Regions from separate parts of the Azospirillum sp. UFLA03-27 genome, predicted to be linked through region 3. Evidence: predicted binding sites of a transcription regulator. Region 3 holds the regulator's gene; each other region holds the start of a gene.
The links. Region 3 encodes LexA, which represses DNA repair genes until DNA is damaged. Its sites were predicted from a motif close to ATGTTCTANTTTGGTTC; they were not measured.
Positions count from the first base shown of each region.

Region 1 (3,509 bases), on a different contig from region 3:
CGGCCAACCTCGTGCGGCAGCTCCTGGCCTTCTCGCGCCAGCAGACGTTGCAGCCGCGCATCCTCAGCGTGACCGATGTGCTGGCCGAGCTTGGCAACCTGATGCGCCGGCTGATCGGCGAGAACATCGAGCTGAAGATGCTCCACGGCCGCGACATCGGCTACGTCAAGGTGGACCAGAACCAGCTCGAGCAGGTGATCATCAACCTTGTGGTCAACGCGCGCGACGCCATGGCCGGTGGCGGGCGACTGACCATCGTCACCTCCAACCATGTGGTGGAACAGGCGCAGCGCCGCGAGCACGAGACCATTCCGGCCGGCGACTACGTGTCCATCGAGGTGATCGACACCGGCTGCGGCATTCCCAAGGAGAATCTCCAGCGCATCTTCGAGCCCTTCTTCACCACCAAGGGCGTGGGGTCCGGCACCGGCCTGGGGCTGTCCACCGTCTACGGCATTGTCCGCCAGACCGGCGGCTTCGTGCTGGTCGAGTCGGAGAAGGGGGAGGGGACGACCTTCACCATTCTGCTGCCCCGCCACAAGGGCGAGGCGCGCCCCGACCAGGGCGAGCCGCGGGAGCGGCGCGGCAGCGACCTGACCGGCTCCGGCACCATCATGCTGGTGGAGGACGAGGACGCCGTGCGCGTCTTCTCCGCCCGCGCGTTGCGCAACAAGGGTTATCAGGTCCTGGAGGCCAAGAACGGCGAGGCCGCGTTGCAGCAGATCGGCACGGACGGCAACCGCATCGACCTGCTGATCACCGACGTGGTGATGCCGCAGATGGACGGACCGACCCTGGCTCGCCATGTCCGGCAGGTGCGGCCCGACATGCGGGTGATCTTCATCTCCGGCTACGCCGAGGACCGGCTGGGCGAAATCGACGGGGTCGAGGTCGCCCACTTCCTGCCCAAGCCCTTCTCCCTGAAGCAGTTGGCTTCCAAGGTGAAGGAGGTCATCCGGGACGGCAAATAGCGGTGGCCGGGGAGGCCGCGGCGCCGTCTATCCGACGCGCCAGCCGTGATAGGTCCAGCGTTCCGTTCCCGGAACGTCGAGAGCCTCCCACCCGTGACGGCCGGTGCCGATCGGGCGGTCTGACAGGACGAGCGCGCCCGGCGCCAGGAAAGGTTCGGCCAGCCCGCCGATCCACTGGCGGATGCCGTCCTCGTCGTCTTCCTGCGCGCTGCCGATGTCGGCGTGGGCCAGCCGAACCGCACCGCGGAAGCGCTCCGCCGCGGCGGGCAGCGTGTCCCGGAAATCGCCGAGGAAAAGCCGGTCCTCGTCCGGCCGCAGGGAGGCGGGAACGCGCGCCCACATGTCGAAGACCAGGATGTCGCGTGGTGGGAACAGGCTGCGCAGATGGTCGTAGGTGCGGCCCTTTCCCAGGCCGATCTCCATCACTAGGCCAGGGGTTCCTGCAACGCAGCCGGCGGCCCAGCCGAGGGCGACGCGCTGGGTGGTGAGGCGGTCGATCATGCGGTCGAGCGTGGAGTGGACGGTCGTCATGCGTGGCTCTTCGGGAGGCGTTGGCGGAGCATCTCCTCTTGAACGCCGCAGTTGGAATTCCGTTGCACGGCGCCGAATCGTTCCTAACTTACGATGAGAACATTCGCGGAACTTAGGGCTTTGCGAAGAGGAACAAAGCTGGTACATTCCCTCTCACCGAATGACCGTTGGTGAGATCGTTGGCCCTGGGGCCGCGGATGTGATCTAACAAGGGGAGACGGGCATGTCGTCCGCACAGCTTCGTTTGGTCGAGAAGGATTCCATGGATAAGCAGAAGGCCCTGGATGCCGCTCTGGCGCAGATCGAGCGCGCCTTTGGCAAGGGCTCGATCATGAAGCTCGGCGCCCGCGAGAACACGGTCGAGACGGAGGTCGTTTCCACCGGCTCTCTCGGCCTCGACATCGCGCTGGGCATCGGCGGCCTGCCGCGCGGCCGCATCATCGAGATTTACGGGCCGGAAAGCTCGGGCAAGACGACGCTGGCGCTGCACGCCATTGCCCAGGCCCAGAAGGGCGGCGGCACCTGCGCCTTTGTGGACGCGGAGCACGCCCTGGACCCGTCCTATGCCCGCAAGCTGGGCGTGAACGTGGACGAGCTGCTGATCTCCCAGCCCGACGCCGGTGAGCAGGCTCTGGAGATCGCCGACACGCTGGTGCGCTCCGGCGCCGTCGACGTGCTGGTGGTCGACTCGGTGGCAGCATTGGTGCCGCGCGCCGAGCTGGAAGGCGAGATGGGCGACAGCCACGTCGGCCTGCACGCCCGCCTGATGAGCCAGGCGCTGCGCAAGCTGACCGGCTCCATCGCCAAGTCGAACTGCCTGGTGATCTTCATCAACCAGATCCGCCTGAAGATCGGCGTGATGTTCGGCAACCCGGAGACGACGACGGGCGGCAACGCGCTGAAGTTCTACGCCTCCGTCCGTCTGGACATCCGCCGCATCGGCGCGATCAAGGACCGCGAGACGGTGGTGGGCAACCAGACCCGCGTCAAGGTGGTGAAGAACAAGATGGCCCCGCCGTTCCGCGTGGTCGAGTTCGACATCATGTACGGCGAGGGCGTGTCGAAGGTGGGCGAGCTTCTCGACCTCGGCATCCAGGCCGGCGTGGTGGAGAAGTCGGGCGCGTGGTTCAGCTACGACGGCACCCGGATCGGCCAGGGCCGCGAGAACGCCAAGAACTACCTGCGCAACAACCCGGCCACGGCCGACGCCATCGAGGCGAAGATCCGCGGCAACGCCGGCCTTGTCGCCGACGCCATGATGGGCACCCCGGAGGCCGACGGCGAGGCCGCCACGCCGGAGTGATTCGGGCGTTCCGTCGCCGACAGAATGGCCCCTCTCCGGTTCGCTGGAGAGGGGCCTTTTCTTTGTGCGGAGAGCTGGAGAAATGGTTCCGCTTAGAACGGAACGATCAGGCGGCCCCAGGCGCGGGTGTCCTTGCCGCCGTAGTTGGTCTCGCTGACCGTGCGGGTCAGGTAGCCCTGCAGGATCACCTTGTCGAAGTTGTAGCCGGCCAGGGCACCCAGGGCGATCTGGTCCTGCTTCCGGTAGGTGGAGGTCGGCTTGTTCAAATCCCAGGAGGCGAAGCCGACCGGGCCGACTGTCCACTTTCCGAAATTCTTCGTGGCGGTGACGTCGATGTTCAGGAAGTCCGGGTTGAGCGTCCGCGATTCCGAACGGGTGTGGATGCCGTAGATCGTGTTGGCGGTCAGGTTCCAGTCGTCGGCGGTGTAGCTGATGCCGAGGCGCTGGTTGATCGAGGTCGAGTCGAAGCCCAGCTTGTTGCCCACCGGCAGATAGACGCCCAGCAGGTAGCTGACGCCGAGGCCGTTCCCCAGGTCCCACGCCAACTGGCTCGCCAGGAACGGGTTGTAGATGCCGCTCGTGTAATCGCTGTTCTGGACGCCCACGGCAAGTGCCGGCAGGGCGGCCAGCAACTGAAGGCGGGCACCCAGGACCTTGGCGGGCGTCGCCCAGGCCAGCACGGGACTGTCTGAAATTTCGTGTAC
Region 1 covers NZ_JAUQTX010000393.1:250-3,758, forward strand. The annotation lists partial or broken gene Q4I23_RS31245 (ATP-binding protein) at 1-971, shown strand, start outside; gene Q4I23_RS31250 (class I SAM-dependent methyltransferase) at 999-1,502, opposite strand; gene recA (recombinase RecA) at 1,726-2,805, shown strand; gene Q4I23_RS31260 (transporter) at 2,898-3,485, opposite strand.
Region 1: a site for LexA is predicted at 1,633-1,649, ahead of recA (recombinase RecA). Genes of this name have one in related genera too.

Region 2 (8,428 bases), on a different contig from region 3:
ATCAGAATCAGGCATGGCGCTGGCCGGCCGCTCTGCCAAACGGCCATCCCGAGCAGATACAAGGCGTTGGGATTCGCCGGGTCGGCTTTCAGGACCCGGCGATAGAGAACGGCCGCCTCGGAAACGCGGCCGGCGCGATGCTCGTCGAAGGCGATGGCCAGGACTTCACCGATCGTGGCCATCACCCCGTCTCCCTCGACCTTCGAAGCGCGACCCGGATTTCAGACGCGTGTCCGGGCGGCCGAAGGTAGCCCAGCGACGGCCGCCCGATCAACTCGGAGCGGGCCGGATCGCCCCTGTGCAAGACGGAACGGTCAAAACATGGTCAGTTGATCGCCAAGTGCTGGAGGGGGCTTGAAGTCGGCACAGTTGAGGGCGGCGTCGCGGACGTTGAGCCCCAGGCGCCGGCAAGCCAGCTTGAAACGCTTCGACAGCAGCTCCGCCACCGGGCCGGAGCCCTTCATGCGACTGCCGAACTGGGACTGGTACAATTCCCCCTCGCGGCACTGGCGGATCAGGCTGAGCACCCGTTCGGCGCGGTTGGGCGCGTGCTCGCGCAACCATTCCTCGAACAGATCGGCGATTTCCAACGGCAGCCGCAGGAGGATGTAATTGGCCTGCGTCGCCCCGGCCGCCGCCGCCGCCGTCAGGATGGCTTCCAGTTCATGGTCGGTGAGCCCTGGGATCATCGGGCTGGCCAGCACCGCCACCGGCACGCCGGCCGCCGTCAGGTCGCGCATGGCGGCGAGGCGCCGTTGCGGCGTGCTGGCCCGTGGTTCCATGCGGCGGGCGAGGTCGCGGTCGAGGGTGGTGACCGACAGCGCGACGTTGACCAGCCCCTTGGCCGCCATCGGCGCGAGGATGTCGAGGTCGCGCAGGACCAGCGCCGACTTGGTGATGATCATCACCGGCTGGTTGAAGTCGCGGCAGACCTCCAGCACGGCGCGGGTGATGCGCTGCTCCCGCTCGATGGGCTGGTAGGGATCGGTGTTGGCGCCGAGCGCCAGCGGCTGGCAACGGTAGGACTTGGCTCGCAGTTCCGCCGCCAGCAACTCCGCCGCCCGCACCTTGCGGAAGATCTTCGTCTCGAAATCCAGCCCCGGCGACAGGCCGAGATAGGCGTGGGTGGGGCGGGCGAAGCAATAGATGCAGGCGTGTTCGCACCCCCGATAGGGATTCACCGACCGTTCGAAGATCACGTCGGGCGACGTGTTTTTCGACAGGACCGAACGGGCCGTGTCGTCGAAGACCTGGGTCGGGACGGTCTCCGTCAGCGCTTCGTTCTCGCCCCAGCCGTCGTCGGCCAGCACCCGGGTCTCCCGCTCGTAACGGGAGGTCACGTTGCTGATCGCCCCCCGTCCTTTCAGGGCCTGCCGCGGAATCTCGTCCATGGGAGGAGAATAGCGGCGCGGAAATAGAACGTAAAGCGAACAATCATCCTTCCTTTGGACGCGGGCGGGAACCGATCGCCCTTGACGGCCTGCCCCCGCACGCCTAGCTTCCCGGTCATGACGACGCGCACGCACCACTTCAGCCGCTATTATACGCTGCTCCCATAGGGCGGCGCGTTCAGTCTTGACCATATGAACCATGCCGCCGCTGACCGGCGGCATGTGCTTCGACAGATGATCCCCGGGACGCGGCCCTTCCCTTCCGGAGATCAGCACCATGGCGACCCCCGCCGCTTCCAGCCCCTTCCAGTCCGACTTCCTGCGCGTGCTCGACGAGCGCGGATTCCTGCACCAGGGCAGCGACCTGTCGGGCCTCGACGCCCTGCTGTGCCAGGGGCCGGTGGGCGCCTACATCGGCTTCGACGCCACGGCGGACAGCCTGCATGTCGGGCATCTGGTGTCGATCATGGTGCTGCGCTGGTTCCAGAAGACCGGCAACCGGCCCGTCGTGCTGATCGGCGGCGGCACCACGCGCATCGGCGACCCCAGCTTCCGCGACACCAGCCGCCCCATGCTGGACGACGCGCAGATCGCCGCCAACATGGCCGGCATCGGCCGGGCCTTCGCCCAATACCTGTCCTTCGGCGGCGAAGAGCCGAACGGCGCGGCGATGGTCAACAACGCCGATTGGCTGGACGAGCTGCGCTACATCCCGATGCTGCGCGACATCGGGCGCCATTTCACCGTCAACCGGATGCTGAGCTTCGATTCCGTCAAGCTGCGGCTCGACCGCGAGCAGCCGCTGACCTTCCTGGAGTTCAACTACATGATCCTCCAGGCTTTCGACTTCCTGGAGCTGTCGCGCCGCCACGGATGCCGGCTGCAGATGGGCGGGTCGGACCAGTGGGGCAACATCGTCAACGGGATCGAGCTGGCCCGCCGCGTCGACGGGACGGAGCTGTTCGGCCTGACCACGCCGCTGCTGACCACCGCGTCAGGCGCCAAGATGGGCAAGACGGCGGCGGGGGCGGTGTGGCTGAACGCCGACCGGCGCAGCCCGCACGACTTTTGGCAGTTCTGGCGCAACACGGAGGATGCGGACGTCGGCCGCTTCCTGCGCCTGTTCACCGAGCTGCCGCTGGACGAGATCGCCCGGCTGGAGGCGCTCCAGGGATCGGAGATCAACGAGGCCAAGAAGGTCCTCGCCCATGAGGCGACATCCCTCTGCCATGGCGCAGCGGCCGCCGCCGAGGCCGGGGAGACGGCCCGCCGGGTCTTCGAGGAGGCCGGGGCCGGCGGCGGCCTGCCGACGGTGGAGGCCACCCATGCCGACCTCACCGTCGGCGTCCGACTGGCCGACCTGCTGGCCGCCGCCGGGCTGGCCGAGTCCAAGGGCGCGGCGCGGCGGCTGATCCGCGACGGCGGGGCGCGGGTGAACGGCACCCCCATCACCGACGAGGCGGCGCTGCTGACCCTGGCGGACCTCGACGGCACAGACCAGGACGGGGACGGGCTGATCCGCCTGTCCGCCGGCCGCAAGCGCCACGCGCTGGTCCGGGTTCGGTGAGCAGAGCCGGAGCCGGGCGCCCTCAGCGGCCCCCGGCTTCGGCCACCACCTGCTTCAGGTGATGGGACGACACCGGCTTGTGCAGGATGGCGAAGCCGCTGCGTTGGGCCTCGACGATGCGTTCGGGGGCGGTGTCGCCGGTCAGGATGATGCTGGGAATCGACGCCCCGCAATGGGCGTGGATGGCGCGCAACGCCTCCGGCCCGGTCTTGCCGTTGCGCAGCCGGTAGTCGGCCAGAATGACGTCCGGCCGCCGCCCGGCCTCGTCGAGCAGGCGGATCGCCTCGTCCCCGGCGGTGGCGGCGATGACCTCATAGCCCCAGCCCTCCAGCATGGCGCGCAGCCCCATCAGGATGATCACCTCGTCGTCGATGATCAGGACGAGCCGGCACCCCCCGCCCTTCGTTCGGCCGACGGCGGGAACCGTCGTCACGGCGGGCCGCGGCGGCTCGGCGGTGGGCACGGTGACCAGGAAGGTCGATCCGCTGCCCGGCCGCGACCGCAGGGCCACGGAATGGCCGAGCAGAGCGCACAGCCGCCGCACGATGGCGAGGCCGAGGCCCAGCCCCTTCTCGCGGTCGCGCTCCGGGTTGCCGAGCTGGGTGAACTCTTCAAAGATATCCTCTTGGCGGTCCGGCGGGATGCCGGCGCCGCTGTCGCACACGGCGATGTGGAAGCGGCGGCGCGACCGCCGCACGCCCAGCAGAACCCCGCCGCGTCCGGTGTAGCGCAGCGCGTTGTCCAGCAGGTTGCGGATGACCCGCTCCAGCAGCATGGGGTCGCTGCGCGCATGGAGCGTGGTCGGAACAACGCGCAGGGTCAGGCCGCGCCGCGCCGCCTCCGGCGCGTATTCGGCGGCGAGGCGCTCGAAGAGGGGCTGGATCGCCACGGTGGTGGTCACCGGCTCGACCACCCCGGCGTCGAGCTTGGAGATGTCCAGCAACCCGTCGAGCAGGCGCTTCAGCGCCTCCAGCGCCTGCTGCATGGTCTTCAGTGTGTCGTGGCCCGCCCCGCCCCGTGTCTGCTCGCCCAGAGCCGAGGTGAGGAAGAACAGCGACTGCACCGGCTGGCGCAGGTCGTGGCTGGCGGCGGCGAGGAAGCGCGACTTCGCCCTGTTGGCCCGCTCCGCCTGGTCCTTGGCGCGGCGCAGCGCCGATTCGGTGCGCTTGCGCTCGGTAATATCGCGCAGGATGGCGGTGAAGAAGCGGTCGCCGCCGTCGCTCCAGGCCGACAGCGACAGCTCCAGCGGCACCGCCAGCCCGTCGCGCCGCCGCCCTTCGACCTCGCGGGCGACGCCGTCGGCCAGCCGGTCCGGGCTGAGGGGCTCAGCAATCAGGCCGCCGGGGATCAGGCGGCACACGTCCGTCCCGACCGCGTCGGCCGGGCGATGGCCGAAAATGCGCTCCGCACCGCGGTTGTAGGTGTGCACCGTGCCCTTGGCGTCCACCAGAAGGATCGCGTCGGCGGCGGTTTCCAGCAGGGAGCGGTGACGCTCCACGGCCCGCCGGATCGCCCGTTCGTCCTCCTTGCGGCGGGTCACGTCCTGGGCGTAGACAGCCAGCCGGTCGCCGGTGGCGAACAGGCGCAGGGCGTACCAGTCGCCACCGGCCCGTTTCTCGTCACCGACCAGCCGGATTTCGAATTCCACCGGCTCCCTCCGGTCCAGAGCGTCGCGGAAGCGCGCGGTGAAGGGCTCGGCCACGCCGGGCGGCAGCAAAGCCACGAAGACGTGCCCCACGAGGTCCCCGCCGTCGCCGAACAGGCGCGCCGCCTTCTCGTTGGCAAAGGTCACGCGGCCCTCATGGTCCAGCTCCACCACCGCGTCGGTGGAGGCGGCGAGGATCGCGGCCATGCGGTGTTCGGCGGCGTGGGCGGCGTCGCGGGCCTGCTCCCGCGCCTGAAGCTCCTGCGCCATCGCGTCGAAGGCAAGGCCCAGCGCACCGATCTCCGAACGGTCGCCCGGCCGGCCGATCCGCGCGCCCCGGTCCCCGGCGCTCCAGCGTTCCACCACCCGCTTCAACCGGGCCACCGGGCGCAGCACGAACAGGCGCGCGCCCATCCAGGCCGCGGCCAGGGAGAGCGCCGCCGCCAGCGCCAGCAGGAAGGCGCTCCGCTCGGCCGCGGCGGTGACGGGGCGCAGCGCCTCCGTCCGGTCCAGCCCGACCGCCAGGAACAGCTCGCGGACCTTCTGGTCCACCGGGGCATAGGCCAGGATCCGCGGCTCGCCATCCAGGCCGGGCATTTCGGCGACACCTTCGGACGGTGCGCTCAGCAGGGCCATCAGCGGTCCGGGCAGCGGCTTGCCCACCCGCTGGTCGTCGCTGTCGGGAAAGCGGCCCAGCACGGTGCCGTTGCGGTCGGCGAGCACCAGCATGGCGTTTGGCGGCAACGGTTTTTCCGCCAGATACTCGCGCAGCCATCCGGCGTCGAGCGCGATGGAGACCACCCCCGCCATGCGGCCCGTCCCGTCGGCGTAGGGGGCGGCGAAGGGCAGCACGGGGCGTCCGTCCAGCCGCCGCACCGCATAGTCGCCGACGACGAAGCCCTGCCCGTACAGCGCCATGCGGATGTGCGGCAGCGCCGCTACCATCAGACCGTTCAGCTTGGCGTCGCTGGCGCAGCGGACCGAACCGTCGAGATCGGTCAGGGCGATGCCCTTCACACGCGGCAGCCGGCCGCGCAGGCGGTTCAATGTCGTCGAGCATTGCTGCGGGTCGGCGGCCAGCCGCGGCGCCATTTCGGCCACCGTCACCAGCACGCCGCGCATGCCCTCCACGACCCGCTGCTGCTCGTCCTGGATCAGGGTCAGAAGGCGGCGGGCCTCGGCCTCGGCCTGCCGCTCCCCCGCCTCGATGGCGGTCAGGCTGTTGTGGGCCAGGATGCCGATGGCCGGCATGCTGGCGAGGAGAACAAGCAGGACGAGGCGTGTGAGAATGCTCATCGGCAGCCCGGGAACAGCACGGCGGAAGGGAACGGCACAATCCTGCACTTCCCAAGGGACGGACGGCACCCCGGGTCCGACGCACGCCGTCGTATCCGCGGCAGCGGTGTCCCGCTACCCCGCCGGCCACATCCTTACCTTGCGTTTACCAAAAGGAGGGGCTGCGCTCAACCGACTATTTCGCATACGAATTATAAAGGCGCCGGAGGAACGGGTGCCCGATGCCCCGGCGCCGCGGAATTTATCCGCCCGTCCTCAGGCGGATTCGGCGATGGACTCGACGCTGCCGTCGAGCGACATCAACAGCAGTTCCACCTCCAGACCGGGATGCCGCGCCTTGATCGCGGCGCCCAGCGCGCGGAGTTGCTCGGCGTGGGCGGCGGTTTCCTTGTCCGGGTCCGCCGCGACGTCCGTTTTCAGGAAGACCCGGTAGGCGCCGCAGTCGCGGTGGTCCATGACCATCACGCGCTTGATCCGGTGCAGTTGCCTGGCGACCGCCACATGGTCCCAGAAGGCCTCGCCCCACGCCTTCTTCTGGTCGGTCAGGGCGCCCAGCGACGCGCCGGCCAGGATCACATGGTCGTAGCGGTTGGTCAGTCCGCGCCCGTCCATGTAGCGGCCGATGTCGTCGATCAGCCGGTAATCCATGCAGGAGAGCAGAAGCGCGTCCACCTCGCCGTCGGGCTGGGCGGCGCCGGCGGCGCCAAGGGTCAGGGGGGCCATCAGCGCAGCCCCGGCGCCCAGCGCGGCGATCTTCAGGAAGGTCCGGCGGGAGTCGTGCCGAAGGCCGCCGCAACAGGGCGAGCCGAAGTCAATTCCGGCGCTTTGTCGGTACTGCATGAGGTCTCCACGTCGTTGAGGTTTCGTGGGGCCGAACGCCCATGGAGACCGCAGTACAGCACCGCTTCCGAGACCGCATTATTCGTGAACGAATCTTTCACGGACCAGAAGGGCACAGCATGATGACAGGACTATATGGACAAACTGGAACGAGAACCTTCGGCCCGTCCACCGGACGCCAAAAAGAAACGGGCCGCTTCCCAGGTGGGAAACGGCCCGTTCGGCATGGTGCTGCCGGTGTTGCGTTGCTGGTATCAGCCGCGGGTGCTGCCCGAAGCCCGGTCGCCGGTGGCGACCGTGTCGCTGGCCGGCTTCTGCGTGCCGGCGCTGGCGCTGTGGCTGGAGGAGCAATCCGCGCTGGCGACCCCCGCCGTCAGGAGGGCAGCGAGACCGAACAGAACGGCTACCGGCTTGGCTCCATGAGACATTGGATCACCTCCTTTCAAAACTGTTGAACACCGCAACAGCATGTGAGGACGATCCGGCGCGAGTCAACGCCCTATACCGCCCGTACAGGGTGCGGCCGAATCGGACGCCAGGGATCAGGTTCCGGTCTCCAGCGCCTCGCGCATGGTACGGAACAGCTCCGCCTTGTCCTCGAAGCCGATGCCCGGCAGATCCGGCAGGCGGACGCGCCCGTCCTCGACCGCGATGCTGTCGGCGAAGCCGCAGAAGGGCTTGAACACGTCCGGGTAGGACTCGTTGCCGCCCAGATGCAGGCCGGCGGCGATGTTCAGCGACATCTGGTGACCGCCGTGCGGCACGACGCGGCGGCTCGACCAGCCGTTCTCCGCCAGCATGTCCAGCGTGCGCATGTACTCGACGAGGCCGTAGCTGAGCGCGCAGTCGAATTGCAGCCAATCGCGGTCCGGGCGCATGCCGCCGTGGCGGATCAGGTTGCGGGCGTCCTGGTGGCTGAACAGGTTCTCGCCGGTCGCCATGGGACGGTCATAATGGTTCGCCAGCTCGGCCTGGAGCGCGTAGTCGAGCGGGTCGCCGGCCTCCTCGTACCAGAAGAGATTGTAGGGCTTCAGCGCCTCGGCGTAGGCGATGGCGGTCTTCAGGTCGAAGCGGCCGTTGGCGTCCACGCAGAGGTTCCGGCCGTCACCGACCACCTCCAGCACCGCCTCGATGCGGCGCAGGTCGTCCTCCAGCGAGGTGGCGCCGATCTTCATCTTCACGACCTTGTAGCCGCGGTCGCGGTAGCTGCGCATCTCAGCCTGGAGCGCCTCCACCCCCTTGCCGGGGTAGTAGTAGCCGCCCGCGGCGTAGACCCAGACCGACTCGTCGGCCACGCCGCCGCGGTAGCGGTCGGCGAGCAGGCGGTAGAGCGGCTTGCCGGCGATCTTCGCCACGGCGTCCCATACCGCCATGTCGATGGTGCCCACCGCGACCGAGCGTTCGCCATGGCCGCCCGGCTTCTCGTTGGTCATCAGCCGCGCCCAGATCTTGAACGGGTCGAGGTTGCCGTTCGCCTCGTCGATCAGGCTGTCGGGGGCGGCCGAGGTCAGGCGGGGGATGAAGCGCTCCCGCATCAGGCCACCGGCGCCGTAGCGTCCGTTGGAGTTGAAGCCGTAGCCGATCACCGGCTTGCCGTCGCGCACCACGTCGGTGATGACCGCCACGGTGGAGCAGGTCATCTGGCTGAAGTCGATGTAGGCGTTGGCGATGTCGGACTTGATGCCGACG
Region 2 covers NZ_JAUQTX010000190.1:4,370-12,797, reverse strand. The annotation lists partial or broken gene Q4I23_RS23500 (tetratricopeptide repeat protein) at 1-182, opposite strand, end outside; gene Q4I23_RS23495 (PA0069 family radical SAM protein) at 315-1,391, opposite strand; gene tyrS (tyrosine--tRNA ligase) at 1,669-2,958, shown strand; gene Q4I23_RS23485 (PAS domain S-box protein) at 2,981-5,899, opposite strand; gene Q4I23_RS23480 (carbonic anhydrase) at 6,155-6,739, opposite strand; gene Q4I23_RS23475 (hypothetical protein) at 6,994-7,167, opposite strand; gene Q4I23_RS23470 (mandelate racemase/muconate lactonizing enzyme family protein) at 7,282-8,428, opposite strand, start outside.
Region 2: a site for LexA is predicted at 1,418-1,434, ahead of Q4I23_RS23495 (PA0069 family radical SAM protein). Genes of this name have one in related genera too.

Region 3 (8,428 bases):
GGCGCGTCGCGCCCGATGATGAATCGCGCGCCGAGCGCCACCGCGAAGACCGCGATCACGCCGGCCAGCGCCAGCAGGACCGGCGAGACGGCGCGCCCCGATGCTGCGGCGGGCGTTTTCGGCGATGGCTTCCTTGCCGCGGCTTTCTGGGGCTTGCGCGGCGTTCTCTTGACCATGGGAAGGAATCTCGAACCCTGGTTTCCGGTTTGCGCGCAAGGTGGCACCCCCGCTCCGTCCCTGCAACAGCGGAGCGGGGTGGAGGCCTTCACCGGCTGGGACTATGCTGTGACCCGCCATGCCCCGCACCTTGATCCCCCTGATAATCCTCCTGACGATCCTCGTCACCGCCACCGCCGGCCCTGCCCTCGCGAACGAGGTCCGCTGCCCAGCCAGCCTGGCCGTGCAGGCCCAGCCGGAAGCGCCCGGCGGCTGGTCGCCCTACCCGGCGAAGGACCAACACGCCTTCGTCGGCGTCGCTCTGGTCGAGGGCGAGCGGCCGACGCAGATGGCCGCCCCCGCCCCGGCGGCGCTGGAGCCGGACCGCAGCCTCCGGCGGGGCCGCTCGGAAGTCCGGCAATGGGACTTTCCCGCCGCCCGGCGCAACAATGTCTTCCTGATCTGCCGCTATGCCGGGACACAGGCAACGCTGGCCATCGACCTGCCGCGCACGGTGCGCCGCTGCCAGATCACCGAGGAGACCGACGCGCGCGGCATCGTCCTGGACAAGCCCGCGACGCCGCCGCAGTTCCTCTGCCGCTGATTCTCCGCCAAGTCGAGGTTCGGACGGGCTGGAAATCCATGGCTTCAGCCGCTAGGGTACCCGCCTTGGAACAAGGCCGGAACGCTATTCCGGGACGATCGGGCCGAAGCCGACGGACCGGAAACGACAGGCCGGAAGGATGCCGGGGCGCCCCATGCTGCTGCTCATCGATAATTACGACAGCTTCACCTACAACCTCGTCCATTACCTGAGCGAACTGGGCGCCGAACCGGACGTCCGCCGCAACGACAGCCTGACGGTGGAGGAGGCCATGGCGCTCCGCCCCGAGGGCATCGTGCTGTCGCCCGGCCCCTGCGATCCGGACAAGGCGGGCATCTGCCTGCCGCTGATCGACGCCGCCGCCAAGGCCGGCGTTCCACTGTTGGGCGTGTGCCTGGGCCATCAGGCCATCGGGCAGGCCTTCGGCGGCACCGTGCTGCGCGCGCCGGTGCCGATGCACGGCAAGGTCGACCGCATGTTCCACCAGGGGCGCGGCGTCCTCAAGGACCTGCCCTCGCCCTTCCGGGCCACCCGCTACCATTCGCTGATCGTCGAGCGCGCCACCCTGCCCGCCTGCCTGGAGGTGACCGGCGAGACGGAGGACGGCCTGATCATGGCGCTGTCCCACCGCGAGCTGCCGATCCACGGCGTGCAGTTCCACCCGGAAAGCATCGAGAGCGAGCACGGGCACAAGATCCTGGAGAATTTCCTGAACACCACCCGCCGGCTGGAGACCGCCGCATGAGCACGCCGTCCGCGCCGCACGGCGACCTGACCGACATGAAGGCCATCCTCGCCAAGGTCGCCGCCGGCAACGCCCTGAGCGAGCCGGAAGCCTCGCTGGCCTTCGACATCATCATGTCGGGCAACGCCACCCCGTCGCAGATGGGCGGCTTCCTGATGGCGCTGCGCGTGCGCGGCGAGACGGTGGACGAGATCACCGGGGCCGCCCGCGTCATGCGCGCCAAGGCGATCCCGGTGGAGGCCCCGGACGGCACCATCGACACCTGCGGCACCGGCGGCGACGGGTCGGGCACCTACAACATCTCCACCGCAGCCGCGGTCGTCATCGCCGCCTGCGGCGTGCCGGTGGCCAAGCACGGCAACCGCGCCATGTCGTCCAAGTCGGGCGCCGCCGACGTGCTGGGTGCCCTGGGCGTCAATCTGGACTGCGACATGGGGCTGGTGCGCAAGGCCCTGTGGGACGCGCGCATCGGCTTTCTGATGGCGCCGCGCCACCACCTCGCCATGCGCAACGTCGGCCCGACCCGCGTGGAGCTGGGCACCCGCACCATCTTCAACCTGCTGGGTCCGCTGTCCAACCCGGCCAGCGCCAAGCGCCAGCTTCTCGGCGTCTACGCGAAGCAGTGGGTGGAGCCGCTGGCCCATGTGCTGAAGCGGCTGGGGTCGGAGGCCGCCTGGATCGTCCATGGCTCCGACGGTCTGGACGAGATCACCACGACCGGCCCGACCACCGTCGCCCAACTCAAGGACGGCGAGGTCACGGTGTTCGAGATTGAGCCGGAGCAGGCCGGCATCTTCCGCGCCCGGCCGGAGCTTCTCAAGGGCGGCGACGCCCACGTGAACGCGGAGGCCATCCGCGCGTTGTTCGACGGCGCCCAGGGCGCCTACCGCGACATCGTCCTGCTGAACGCCGCCGCCGCGTTGCATGTGGCGGGCAAGGCCGGCGACCTCAAGGAAGGTGTCGAGCAGGCCCGCCACGCCATCGACAGCGGCGGCGCCCGCGCCGTGCTCCAGCGCCTTGTGTCCATCACGAATTCCTCCATCGCCAACGAACCGGTTGCCGCGCCATGAGCGACGTCCTGACCCGCATCTGCGACGACAAGCGCGCGCTGGTCCAAGCCCGCAAGTCCGCCCGTCCGCTGTCCGCGGTGGAGGACGCCGCCCGCGGCGCCGACCCGGCGCGCGGCTTCATCCGCGCCCTGCGCCGCACGGTGGACGGGGGCCGCTACGGCCTGATCGCCGAGATCAAGAAGGCCAGCCCGTCGAAGGGCCTGATCCGCCCGGACTTCGACCCGCCGTCCCTGGCCCGCGCCTACCGCGAGGGCGGCGCCACCTGCCTGTCGGTGCTGACGGACGAGCCCTATTTCCAGGGCTGCGACGACTATCTGCTGGCCGCCCGCGCCGCGGTGGACCTGCCGGTCCTGCGCAAGGACTTCATGGTCGATCCCTACCAGATCGCCGAATCCCGCGCGCTCGGCGCCGACTGCATCCTGATCATCATGGCCGCGCTGAGCGACGCGCAGGCCGCGGAGATCGAGGACGCCGCCATCGCCTGGGGCCTGGACGTGCTGGTCGAGGTGCACAACCGCGAGGAACTGGACCGCGCGCTGGCGCTGAAGACCCCGCTTCTCGGCGTGAACAACCGGAACCTGAAGACTCTGGCTGTGGACATCGCCACGACCGAGGAACTGGCGGCCCACGTGCCCGCCGACCGGATGCTGGTCGCCGAAAGCGGTCTCTACAGCCCGGCGGACCTGTCGCGCATGGCGGCTGTGGGCGCGCGTTGTTTCCTGGTCGGTGAATCGCTGATGCGGCAGGAGGATGTGACCGCGGCCACCCGCGCCCTTCTCGCCTGACACCAAATAAAAAAGCAATGGGGAGGAGCGACGCCGTGCCGAACGTGACCATTGCCCGTGAAAGCCCGCTCCAGGGCGAGGTGGTTCAGCTCATCGAGGAGTTGGACCGCTATCTGGGCGATTTATACCCGGCGGAGAGCAACCATCTGCTCGACCTGCAATCGCTGGCCAAGCCGGACATCCGTTTCCTGGTCGCCCGGCGTTCGGGAACCGTGGTCGGCTGCGGCGCCATGCGCATCGACACCGAGGGCGGCTATGGCGAGGTCAAGCGGATGTTCGTCCAGCCGACCGCGCGCGGCGGCCAGATCGGGCGCCGCCTTCTGGAACGCATCGAGGACGAGGCCCGCGCCGCCGGCCTGTCCCTGCTGCGGCTGGAGACCGGCGTCTATCAGGACGAGGCCATTGCCCTCTACCGCAAGCAGGGCTTCGCCGACTGCGCCCCGTTCGGCCCCTACGGTCCGGACCCGCTGAGCCTGTTCATGGAGAAACCCCTATGACCGACCAGCCCGCAAGCGGCTTCACCCATTTCGACGCCGAAGGCCGCGCGGTCATGGTGGACGTGTCCGACAAGGCGGATACGGAACGCACGGCGACCGCCCGCGGCTCCGTCCTGATGCAGCCGGAAACGCTGGCGCTCATCCTCCAGGGCGGCGTCAAGAAGGGCGACGTCCTGTCGGTGGCCCGGCTGGCCGGCATCATGGGAGCCAAGCGCACGCCGGACCTGATCCCGCTGTGCCACCCGCTGATGCTGACCTCGGTCAAGGTGGACCTGACCTGCGATCCCGAGCGCAACGCCGTGGACATCACCGCCACCTGCAAGCTCAGGGGCCAGACCGGCGTGGAGATGGAGGCGCTGACCGCCGTGTCAGTTGCGGCGCTGACCGTCTACGACATGTGCAAGGCGGTGGACCGGGGCATGACCATCACCGAGGTCAAGCTGCTGCACAAGGCCGGCGGCAAGAGCGGGGAATGGGGGAGCGCGGTCTGATGCTGCAGGTCGGTGAAGCCCGCGCCCGCATCCTCGCCGCCTTCACCGCCCTGCCGGCGGAGACGGTGCCGCTGCCCGACGCGCTGGGGCGCGTCCTGGCCGAGCCCGCCGTCGCCCGCCTGACCCAGCCGCCTTTCGCCGCCGCCGCCATGGACGGCTGGGCCGTCCGCGCCGCCGACATCGTCCCGGCTTCGGCGGATGCGCCGGTCAACCTGCGCCGCATCGGCGAGTCCGCGGCCGGCCACGCCTTCGCCGGATCGGTCGGAACCGGCGAGGCCGTGCGCATCTTCACCGGCGCGCCCCTGCCCGCCGGGGCCGACGCCGTGGTGATGCAGGAGGACTGCGAGGACGCCGGGGACCGCGTGCGCGTCGGGCGCGCCGTGCCCGAGGGGCGCTTCATCCGCCCCGCCGGACTGGACTTCACTGCCGGAGAGGAGTTGCTTCCCAAGGGACGGCTGCTCACCGCCCGCGACGTCGCCCTGGCCGCCGCGGCCAACCTGCCCTGGCTGCGCGTCCACCGCCGCCCACGGATCGCCGTGCTCGCCACCGGGGACGAGATCGCGCTGCCCGGCGATCCGCTGGGACCGAGTCAGATCGTCAGTTCCAACGTGCTCGGCCTGTGCGCGTTGGTCGCCAGCCAGGGCGGGCTCGCCCACAATCTCGGCGTGGCCAAGGACGATCCGGAGCATCTCGCCGCAATGGCCGCCGGGGCGGCCGGCTGCGACCTGCTGGTGACCACGGGCGGCGCCTCGCAAGGCGAGCACGACCATGTGCGCGACGTGCTGGGCGGGCTGTCGCTGGACTTCTACCGGGTCGCCATGAAACCCGGCAAACCGTTGATTTTCGGGACGGCGAACGGCGTTCCGCTGCTCGGCCTGCCGGGCAATCCGGTGTCCACCGGGGTGGCCGCCCTGCTGTTCCTGGTGCCAATCCTTCGCCGTCTCCAAGGGTTGCCCGCCGAGAACACCACGCTCGCGGCGCGGCTCGGCGCGCCGCTGAAGGCCAACGACGACCGCACCGATTTCCTACGGGCCACCCTGTCGACCGGAGCGGACGGCGAGCCCGTCGCCACCCCCTTCCCGCGCCAGGACAGCGCGATGATGTCCCGGCTGGCCCGGGCCGACGCCCTGATCGTCCGCGAGCCGCAGGCAACCGCCGCCGCCGTGGGCGACCGCGTGACGGTGATCCCGCTGAGCGGCGGTGTCCTGTCGCTTTAATCCGTTCCGCACGGGAAATCCATTTGGGAGTCCTGTCCGTCGATTTGCGATTGATTTCATCCGTAGGGCTTGACGGGGGTTAAGAACCAAACTAGAACAAGATGGAACGTTTTGCTTTTGTTCCATATCTAGTGCGGAACCGGCCGGGAGGCACAAATGCTCACGCGCAAGCAGCATGAATTGCTGCTTTTCATCAACGAGCGGCTCGGACAGGGCGGTGTGTCCCCTTCCTTCGACGAAATGAAGGACGCTCTCAACCTGAAGTCCAAGTCGGGCATCCACCGCCTCATCACGGGGCTGGAGGAGCGCGGCTTCATCCGCCGCCTGCCCCACCGCGCCCGCGCGCTGGAAGTGCTGCGCCTGCCGGAGGGGCTTGAGACCGCCCGCACCCGGCCGCCGCGCGCCAAGTTCCAGCCCAACGTCATCAAGGGCGACTTCAGCTTCACGGGACGCGAGGCGAACCCGGCGTCCGAATCCGTGCAGCTTCCGCTCTACGGCCGGATCGCCGCGGGCACGCCCATCGAAGCGTTGCGCGACGGTTCCGCCTTCGTGGACGTTCCCGCCGCCATGCTCGGCATGGGCGACCACTACGCGCTGGAAGTCGCTGGCGATTCCATGGTGGAGGCCGGCATCCTCGACCATGACACGGTGGTCATCCAGCGCTGCGACAGCGCGGACAACGGCTCCATCGTCGTCGCCCTGGTGGACGACGCCGAGGTCACGCTGAAGCGCTTGCGCCGCAAGGGCAACACCGTAGCGCTCGAACCGGCCAACGCCGCCTACGAGACCCGCATCTTCGGTGCCGACAGGGTTCGGGTGCAGGGCCGCCTCGTCGGGCTGGTGCGGAAGTACTGACGGCAGGATGCTCCGGGGCGGCGGTTCAGCGCGCCCCGGTCTTTCCGTCGGGCAGCTTTCCCCCCATCGTCCAAGGGCGGTCGCCGCGCTGCCCCCGGACGGTTTCCACCCGGATGCCCTCGTCCGACAGGGTGAGCGTGTGCGCACCCTCCCGTCGCAGTCCCCAACGATCGATGACCAGCGGCGCCCGACACCCGCGCGACGGGGTTGCGGTCACCACCGCATCGGCCACAGCGCAATCCTCCGGTAAGGCGTCCGGTTGTCGCAGCAGCGCCACCGTCTTCCCCTGCGCACGGTAGAGGCACCCCAAGGCGTCGCAGCGCAGCCGTCCGTCCAGGCTCACCCCGACAAGCGGCCAGACATCCTGCCCGGCTTTTTCTTCCGGCTTCTCCATGCCGTCGCGCCGCCTCCACGTGTTGGCGACCCGCCCGTCGCTGGCGGTCGACAGGCTGAGGATCCCCTCCGCGCCGCGCACGGCCATCAGCGTTCCGTCCTCCGACACCAGAATGTCGGGCCGCGGCGCTACGGCCGGGGCGACCAGCCCGCCAGCCAAGGCCACCAGCCCCAGCCAGCGCCAGCGTCCCGTCCAGATGGCCAGCCACAGTCCGCCCAGCGTGACCGCCGCGATGGCGGCGTCCGGCATGGCCGGCAGAAACGCCGTCGCTCCGGGCAGCGCCGCGGTCCGCTCCGCCGTCTCAATGACCAGCCGGACGCCCCAGTTCATCGCCGTCACCGCCGGCCCCTCCAGCCCGAAGGGCAGCAGCAGGTAGGAGAGCAGGCTGAAGGGCATGATCCACACCGTCGTGATGGGGATCGCCACCATGTTGGACAGCACGCCGTAAAAGGCGACCTGCTGGAAATGATAGAGCCCGTATGGCGTTGTCGCGACGGTCGCCACCACGCTGGAAAAAGCGATGCCGCCCAGAGTCATGGCTCCCCGGCCGAGCCAGCCCATCTCGCGCCGTTGCCGCACCGCCCAGGGCGTGAAGCGTTCGAAGGCAGCGATCAGGGCGACGACCGCCGCAAAGGACATCTGGAAGCTCGGCCCCAGCATCCCCTCCGGGTCGTAGAGGACGGTGACGATGCCAGCGAAAGCAACCAGCCGCATGCTGATCGGTGATCGGTCGGCAATGACCGCGCCCATGATGAGGCCGGTCATCAGCACCGACCGCAGCGTCGGCAAGGGCGCCCCCACCAGCAGCGTGTAGAGGATCGCCGACAGGATGCCGGCCAGCGCCGCTATCTTCTTGATTGGCCAGCGCAGCGCCACCCAGGGAACCAGCGCCAGCAGCGCCCGCACCACCCAGAAGACGATCCCCGCGGCAATGCCCACATGCAGGCCGGAAATGGACAGGAGATGCGCCAGGCCGCTGTCGCGGAAGGCGTCCATCATCGGCTCGGGAATCGCCGCGGCGTCGCCGTTCAGCAGGGCGGCGGTGACGCTGGCCTCCGCGGAGTCGGTCACGACGGCGCGCACCCGCTCGGCGATGGCGGCGCGCGCCCGCTCGAAGGCCACGGTCACCCGTCGCCAGCCTCCGGGCGGCGGGGCCTCCTGGGCGACGGGGGCGCCCATGACGAAGCCGACCGCACCGAAGCCTTCGAAATAGGCCCGCCGCTGCAGGTCGAACGCCCCTGGCTCCGCCGGGGCGGCCGGCGGGTGGAGCATAGCGCGCAGCCGCACCACCGTCCCGGCCTCCGGCGGCGTCAACTTGGCCGGCAGATACAGGCGGACCCGCTCCGGCGTCGCCTCCGGGGCCAGCCGCTCCACCATCGGCTCCCCGACCATCAGCCGCGTGCCGGTGGGCTGCCGTTCGACCGCCAGCACCCGCCCGGTGACCTGCACCGGTCCAAGCTCGCGCGTCAGCATCGGCGCCGCCGCCACCACGCTGTGAAGTTGCGCCGCGGCGAAGCCCAGAGCGACGCTCAACAGCCCCAGCAGCAGAACGACCGGCGCCAGACGCCGCCGCGCCAGCCACAGCAGAGGCAGACAACCGACCGCAGCGCCCGG
Region 3 covers NZ_JAUQTX010000197.1:4,518-12,945, reverse strand. The annotation lists gene Q4I23_RS23945 (hypothetical protein) at 1-176, opposite strand, end outside; gene Q4I23_RS23940 (STY0301 family protein) at 296-760, shown strand; gene Q4I23_RS23935 (anthranilate synthase component II) at 915-1,505, shown strand; gene trpD (anthranilate phosphoribosyltransferase) at 1,502-2,575, shown strand; gene trpC (indole-3-glycerol phosphate synthase TrpC) at 2,572-3,360, shown strand; gene Q4I23_RS23920 (GNAT family N-acetyltransferase) at 3,396-3,857, shown strand; gene moaC (cyclic pyranopterin monophosphate synthase MoaC) at 3,854-4,348, shown strand; gene Q4I23_RS23910 (molybdopterin molybdotransferase MoeA) at 4,348-5,565, shown strand; gene lexA (transcriptional repressor LexA) at 5,722-6,420, shown strand; gene Q4I23_RS23900 (ComEC/Rec2 family competence protein) at 6,446-8,428, opposite strand, start outside.